2 regions of the Geobacillus sp. C56-T2 genome follow, and region 2 is predicted to be linked to the other one. Evidence: a T-box and tRNA genes for the amino acid it is inferred to sense, from the RefSeq annotation. Region 2 holds a T-box; the other holds one or more tRNA genes.
What was found. A T-box is a leader RNA that pairs with one kind of tRNA and senses whether it is charged. The one in region 2 lies ahead of thrS (threonine--tRNA ligase), so its partner is inferred to be a tRNA-Thr.

Region 1: it encodes a tRNA-Thr, which carries the amino acid that the T-box ahead of thrS (threonine--tRNA ligase) is inferred to sense. The anticodon was not compared.

What each region holds. Positions count from the first base shown of each region.
Region 1 is NZ_VJWB01000001.1:157,543-160,944, forward strand. Features, by position in the region: rRNA gene GC56T2_RS00875 (23S ribosomal RNA) at 1-969, shown strand, start outside; tRNA gene GC56T2_RS00880 (tRNA-Asn) at 1,121-1,195, shown strand; tRNA gene GC56T2_RS00885 (tRNA-Thr) at 1,202-1,277, shown strand; tRNA gene GC56T2_RS00890 (tRNA-Glu) at 1,288-1,359, shown strand; tRNA gene GC56T2_RS00895 (tRNA-Gln) at 1,468-1,542, shown strand; tRNA gene GC56T2_RS00900 (tRNA-Lys) at 1,790-1,865, shown strand; tRNA gene GC56T2_RS00905 (tRNA-Gly) at 1,869-1,940, shown strand; tRNA gene GC56T2_RS00910 (tRNA-Ala) at 1,946-2,018, shown strand; gene GC56T2_RS00915 (hypothetical protein) at 2,019-2,234, opposite strand; gene rocF (arginase) at 2,293-3,192, shown strand.
Region 2 is NZ_VJWB01000001.1:2,666,803-2,670,204, reverse strand. Features, by position in the region: gene ytxC (putative sporulation protein YtxC) at 243-1,118, shown strand; T-box leader at 1,164-1,389, shown strand; gene thrS (threonine--tRNA ligase) at 1,439-3,388, shown strand.

The sequences.
Region 1 (3,402 bases), 2.5 Mb from region 2:
AGCGAAATTCCTTGTCGGGTAAGTTCCGACCCGCACGAAAGGTGTAACGACTTGGGCGCTGTCTCAACGAGAGACCCGGTGAAATTATACTACCTGTGAAGATGCAGGTTCCCCGCGACAGGACGGAAAGACCCCGTGGAGCTTTACTGCAGCCTGATATGGAATTTTGGTATCGCTTGTACAGGATAGGTGGGAGCCTAAGAAGCCGGAGCGCCAGCTTCGGTGGAGGCGACGGTGGGATACCACCCTGGCGGTATTGAAATTCTAACCCGCACCCCTTAGCGGGGTGGGAGACAGTGTCAGGTGGGCAGTTTGACTGGGGCGGTCGCCTCCCAAAAGGTAACGGAGGCGCCCAAAGGTTCCCTCAGAATGGTTGGAAATCATTCGGAGAGTGCAAAGGCACAAGGGAGCTTGACTGCGAGACGGACAGGTCGAGCAGGGACGAAAGTCGGGCTTAGTGATCCGGTGGTTCCGCATGGAAGGGCCATCGCTCAACGGATAAAAGCTACCCCGGGGATAACAGGCTGATCTCCCCCAAGAGTCCACATCGACGGGGAGGTTTGGCACCTCGATGTCGGCTCATCGCATCCTGGGGCTGTAGTCGGTCCCAAGGGTTGGGCTGTTCGCCCATTAAAGCGGTACGCGAGCTGGGTTCAGAACGTCGTGAGACAGTTCGGTCCCTATCCGTCGCGGGCGTAGGAAATTTGCGAGGAGCTGTCCTTAGTACGAGAGGACCGGGATGGACGCACCGCTGGTGTACCAGTTGTCCCGCCAGGGGCACCGCTGGGTAGCTATGTGCGGACGGGATAAGCGCTGAAAGCATCTAAGCGTGAAGCCCCCCTCAAGATGAGATTTCCCATCGCGTTAGGCGAGTAAGATCCCTCGAAGATGACGAGGTCGATAGGTCCGAGGTGGAAGCGTGGCGACACGTGGAGCTGACGGATACTAATCGATCGAGGGCTTAACCTAGAAAAGCGCAGGCGAGCCGGAGCTAGACCGGACGAAATGCGGCTTCTTCCAACGGTTATCTAGTTTTGAAGGAATGAACTTCCTGGTTGACAACCAGAACAGGATGGATATAATAATTAGTGTCGAAAACAATAGTCGCATCATTTGTCGTTCCGCAATAGCTCAGCGGTAGAGCAACCGGCTGTTAACCGGTAGGTCGTAGGTTCGAATCCTACTTGCGGAGCCATTTTATGCTTCCATAGCTCAGTAGGTAGAGCACTTCCATGGTAAGGAAGAGGTCACCGGTTCGAGCCCGGTTGGAAGCTCCATTTATTTCTAGGCCCGTTGGTCAAGTGGTTAAGACACCGCCCTTTCACGGCGGTAACACGGGTTCGAATCCCGTACGGGTCACTTTCATTCCTCAATCAACCGTCTTTGGGGACGGTTGATTGAGAATGTATAATTAGCATGGAACAGGCCATAATAATAAACGGATAAGGTGTTTTCACTTTATAGCGTTGGGCTATAGCCAAGCGGTAAGGCAACGGACTTTGACTCCGTGATGCGCTGGTTCGAATCCAGCTAGCCCAGCCATATTTTTTTGCACATAAAACATGAAACTTACTTCGAGCTGTCCCAATGCACTCGGCATCTTCGAGTCAGCTGGTAGAGGAAGGGACATCGTCAAAGATCTGAGTGTATACCAAACCATGAGCCATTCGCTCAGTAACGAGCGATGCATCTTCGAGTTGACTGCGAGTTGTCCCGACGCACTCAGCATCTTTGAGTCAGCTGGTAGAGGAAGGGACATCGTCAAAGATCTGAGTGTATACCAAACCATGAGCCATTAGCTCAGTAGGTAGAGCATCTGACTTTTAATCAGAGGGTCGGAGGTTCGAGTCCTCCATGGCTCACCATGTGCGGAAGTAGTTCAGTGGTAGAACACCACCTTGCCAAGGTGGGGGTCGCGGGTTCGAGTCCCGTCTTCCGCTTGGGCGGGGCCTTAGCTCAGCTGGGAGAGCGCCTGCTTTGCACGCAGGAGGTCATCGGTTCGATCCCGATAGGCTCCATCAAAAGCAACCCTTTTTTAGACAACGGGTTGCTTTTTTCTTTTTTTCACTAAAGAGCGAGCCCGCTTTTTTGTCGAAGAAACCATCGATGAACGCGCTGAAAAGGTTCAACAGCATGGAGATGAGGCCGCGCTTTGGGCACGAAAAGATGACGGGTTTAGGCACGTTAGGCGGCAAATCAGTATAAATATTCGAAAGGTTGTCAAGTTGAGTCATCTCCCTTCTTTCCTCTACAATAAAAGGGCAATGGGAAACGGAAAGGAGAGGAGACAGCATGAAACCAATCTCGATTATCGGTGTTCCGATGGATTTAGGACAAACGCGCCGCGGTGTCGATATGGGACCGAGCGCGATGCGTTATGCTGGTGTCGTCGAGCGTCTTGAACACCTTCACGATGACATCGAAGATTTAGGAGACATTCCGATTGGAAAAGCGGATCGGATTCATGAACAGGGGCATCCACGCTTGCGCAATTTGAAAGCGGTTGCGGAGGCGAACGAAAAGCTCGCTGCGGCGGTTGATCAAGTCGTTCAACGCGGGCGTTTCCCGTTGGTGCTTGGTGGCGATCACAGCATTGCCATCGGCACGCTGGCCGGGGTGGCAAAACATTATGAACGCCTTGGCGTCATTTGGTATGATGCGCACGGCGACGTCAACACAGAAGAGACATCGCCGTCTGGAAATATTCACGGCATGCCGTTGGCGGCGAGCCTTGGATTTGGGCATCCTTCGTTAACGCAAATCGGGGGATATACTCCGAAAGTCAGACCGGAGCATGTTGTGTTGATCGGTGTGCGCTCTCTAGATGAGGGGGAGAAGAAGTTTATTCGGGAGCAAGGAATCAAAATTTATACGATGCATGAAGTTGATCGACTTGGCATGACAAAGGTGATGGAGGAAACCATCGCCTATTTAAAAGAGCGGACCGATGGGGTTCATTTATCGCTTGACTTAGATGGGCTTGATCCGAGCGACGCACCGGGAGTAGGGACACCGGTCATCGGGGGATTGACGTACCGAGAGAGCCATTTGGCGATGGAGATGTTAGCGGAGGCTCAACTGATTACGTCTGCTGAATTTGTAGAAGTGAACCCGATTTTGGACGAACGGAATAAAACCGCTTCCGTAGCCGTCGCTTTAATGGGTTCGCTGTTTGGGGAAAAGTTGATTTGATTGAGCACCAACGTCAACCGGTTGCCGGAGCGCGGATGCCGCCATCTCCTCCCTGCCGATAGCGGATGGTGATGCGGCCGCGGCGCGCGCAAGTGGGCCGCCATATGATTGATGCAATGATGTCCTTTTTCGGTTGGCGTTCGTTGGTTTGAGGGGTGGCTTTGATTTGGCTGCCCCTCTTTTTTCATTCTATGGTACAATAAACGTGTT
Region 2 (3,402 bases):
GCCTAGAAGGCCGGTGAAAAACCACTGTCAACTCCCGATCGGCGGCATTTTCATTCAGAAGAGAAAGCGGATTCTGCAAGGTTTTTCTAATTGAGAAATGAGTGGAATCCGTCGTTTTTGCACTAAATCACCCGCCCCCTAGGTGAAACGCCGCTACGCTTTGCGCTTTTTTTTAGTCTAAACGGCCGGTTGTCCCCATATATATAAACCAAGCATTCCTTTAGGCTGAGGGGGGACAGCGGGTGATCGAAATCCATTTTGACGAGGCAAGCGAGGCGGAAAAGCTGTTTTGGCTGCTGAACGAACGAAAACCGGCCGATGCTCCGCTGTTTCATGCCGCGTATGACGGAAAGAAAACGGTGGCGGTTTACATACAAGGCGAGGAAGCGCGTGCGCTGGAAACGCAAATCATCCCAGCGATGACGGCGTTTGTGCGCGAACATATGGAAGATCGGTTCATGCTAACGATGATTTCCGATTGGTTTTATTTTCGCGACCCGGAAGAACAGCAGCAAATTTTGGCGCTCGCCCATTCGTTTTTGGACGGCGAGCGGCGCGATTACCGAAAAGGGCCGGCGTTTGCCGCTTCGCGAACGGCGCTTTTGGTTGAAGCGTTCCGCGCCTTTTTGCGCGACGAGCTGTCGTTTTCGTTTTCCTCGTTTGCGATGTTTCGGTTGAAACCGTATATGGAGCGGTTGCAGCATTATGTCGAACTGGCGATCGATGAATATAAGCTTGAACAAGAATACCAAACCTTTGTGCAGACGTTGCGCGATTGCGTCGCTGCAAGGAAACCGGCATGGCCGCGGCTGTATTTGCTGCATGATCCGCCTCGCTTTTTGTTCTATGACAGCGAGCGGCGGGAGCTGTCCGCGGAAGACGTGAGGCAAATGATCGACCGCCATCTTGTCGTCAGCCAGCCGATGTACATCGATTCATCGGTGCTGGCGCCGCTTGTTTCGCTCGCCCCGTCGGAAATTGAACTGTACACGGATGACCCCGATGACGGCATGGTGCAGACGATCCAAAACGTGTTTGAAGAACGGCTTCGTCTCCACAGCCGCGCCGACTTTTCCCGGTTGTTTGCCGCCAATGCCGGGCATGGGGGAGAATGTTGATTTTCTCGACCGTTTTCGCTATAATGTCGTCATAGATAAGAGGAAAACAAAGCGATGACGAGGACATGGGCGCATTTTTACGGTTTCCAGAGAGGGAAGGCAGCGGCTGAAACCTTCCTAACACGAAAAGTGCGCTTACCCCCTCAGAGCTGCGGCAGCGAACGCTACGCCCAGTAGTTGCCGCCGGCGGACGGCCGTTATCGGTGTTGAGCCATGGCGTTGGTTTGCCATGGGAAGAAGGGTGGAACCACGACGAAAACTCGTCCCTTTTTAAGGGAGGAGTTTTTTTATTTTGATACCAATGCAAAGGAGTGAAGTTTATGCCAGACGTCATTCGCATTACGTTCCCCGACGGAGCGCAAAAGGAGTTTCCAAGCGGAACGTCAACCGAAGACATCGCTGCCTCGATCAGCCCGGGGCTGAAGAAAAAAGCGATCGCCGGAAAATGGAACGGCCGGTTCGTTGATTTGCGCACGCCGCTTCACGAAGACGGTGAACTCGTCATTATTACCCAAGACATGCCGGAGGCGCTTGACATTTTGCGCCATAGCGCCGCCCATTTAATGGCGCAGGCCATCAAGCGGCTGTACGGCAACGTCAAGCTCGGCGTCGGCCCGGTCATTGAAAACGGCTTTTACTACGATATCGACATGGAGCATAAGCTCACGCCGGATGATTTGCCGAAAATTGAGGCGGAAATGCGCAACATTGTCAAAGAAAATCTCGACATCGTCCGCAAAGAAGTGAGCCGCGAAGAAGCCATAAGGCGGTATGAGGAAATCGGCGACGACTTGAAGCTCGAGTTGATCCGCGACATTCCGGAAGGCGAGACGATTTCCATTTACGAGCAAGGCGAGTTTTTCGACCTTTGCCGCGGGGTGCACGTGCCGTCGACCGGGAAAATCAAAGAGTTTAAGCTCCTTAGCATCTCGGGCGCCTATTGGCGCGGCGACAGCAACAACAAAATGCTGCAGCGCATCTATGGCACGGCCTTTTTCAAGAAAGAAGAGTTGGATCATTATTTGCACTTGCTTGAAGAGGCGAAAGAGCGTGACCACCGCAAACTCGGCAAAGAGCTCGAGTTGTTTACGACGTCGCAGCAAGTCGGACAAGGGCTGCCGCTTTGGCTGCCGAAAGGGGCGACGATCCGCCGCCTGATCGAACGGTACATCGTCGATAAAGAAATCGCCCTTGGCTACGATCATGTCTATACGCCGGTGCTTGGCAGCGTCGAGCTGTACAAAACATCAGGCCATTGGGACCATTACAAAGAAAACATGTTCCCGCCGATGGAAATGGATAACGAACAGCTTGTGCTGCGGCCGATGAACTGCCCGCATCACATGATGATTTACAAAAGCAAGCTGCACAGCTATCGCGAGCTGCCGATCCGCATCGCTGAGCTCGGCACGATGCACCGCTACGAAATGTCCGGAGCGCTCACCGGGCTGCAGCGCGTCCGCGGCATGACGCTTAATGACGCCCACATTTTCGTGCGCCCGGATCAAATCAAAGACGAGTTTAAGCGCGTCGTCAACTTGATTTTGGAAGTATACAAAGACTTTGGACTCGACGAATATTCGTTCCGTTTGTCATACCGCGATCCGCACGATAAAGAAAAATATTACGATGACGACGAGATGTGGGAAAAGGCGCAGCGCATGTTGCGCGAGGCGATGGACGAGCTTGGGCTCGACTACTACGAGGCCGAAGGAGAAGCGGCGTTTTACGGGCCGAAGCTCGATGTGCAAGTGCGCACGGCGCTCGGCAAAGACGAAACGCTCTCAACGGTGCAGCTTGACTTCCTCTTGCCGGAGCGCTTTGATTTGACGTACATCGGCGAAGACGGCAAGCCGCATCGCCCGGTCGTCATTCACCGCGGCGTCGTTTCGACGATGGAACGGTTTGTCGCCTTCTTGATCGAAGAATACAAAGGCGCGTTCCCGACGTGGCTTGCCCCGGTGCAGGTGAAAGTGATTCCGGTGTCGCCGGAAGCCCACCTCGATTATGCATATGAAGTAAAACAAGCGCTGCAGGCGAACGGCTTCCGTGTCGAAGTCGACGAGCGTGACGAAAAAATCGGCTATAAAATCCGCGAAGCGCAAATGCAAAAAATCCCGTACATGCTCGTCGTCGGCGACAAAGAAGCGGCCGAGCGGGCGGTCAACGTCCGCCGCTACGGCGAAAAAGAAAGTCGGACGGTCGCGCTAGATCAATTTATCGCTAGCCTGGAAGAAGAGGTGCGGCAAAAACGAGCGAAAGAACGATAAGCCAACAATGGCCC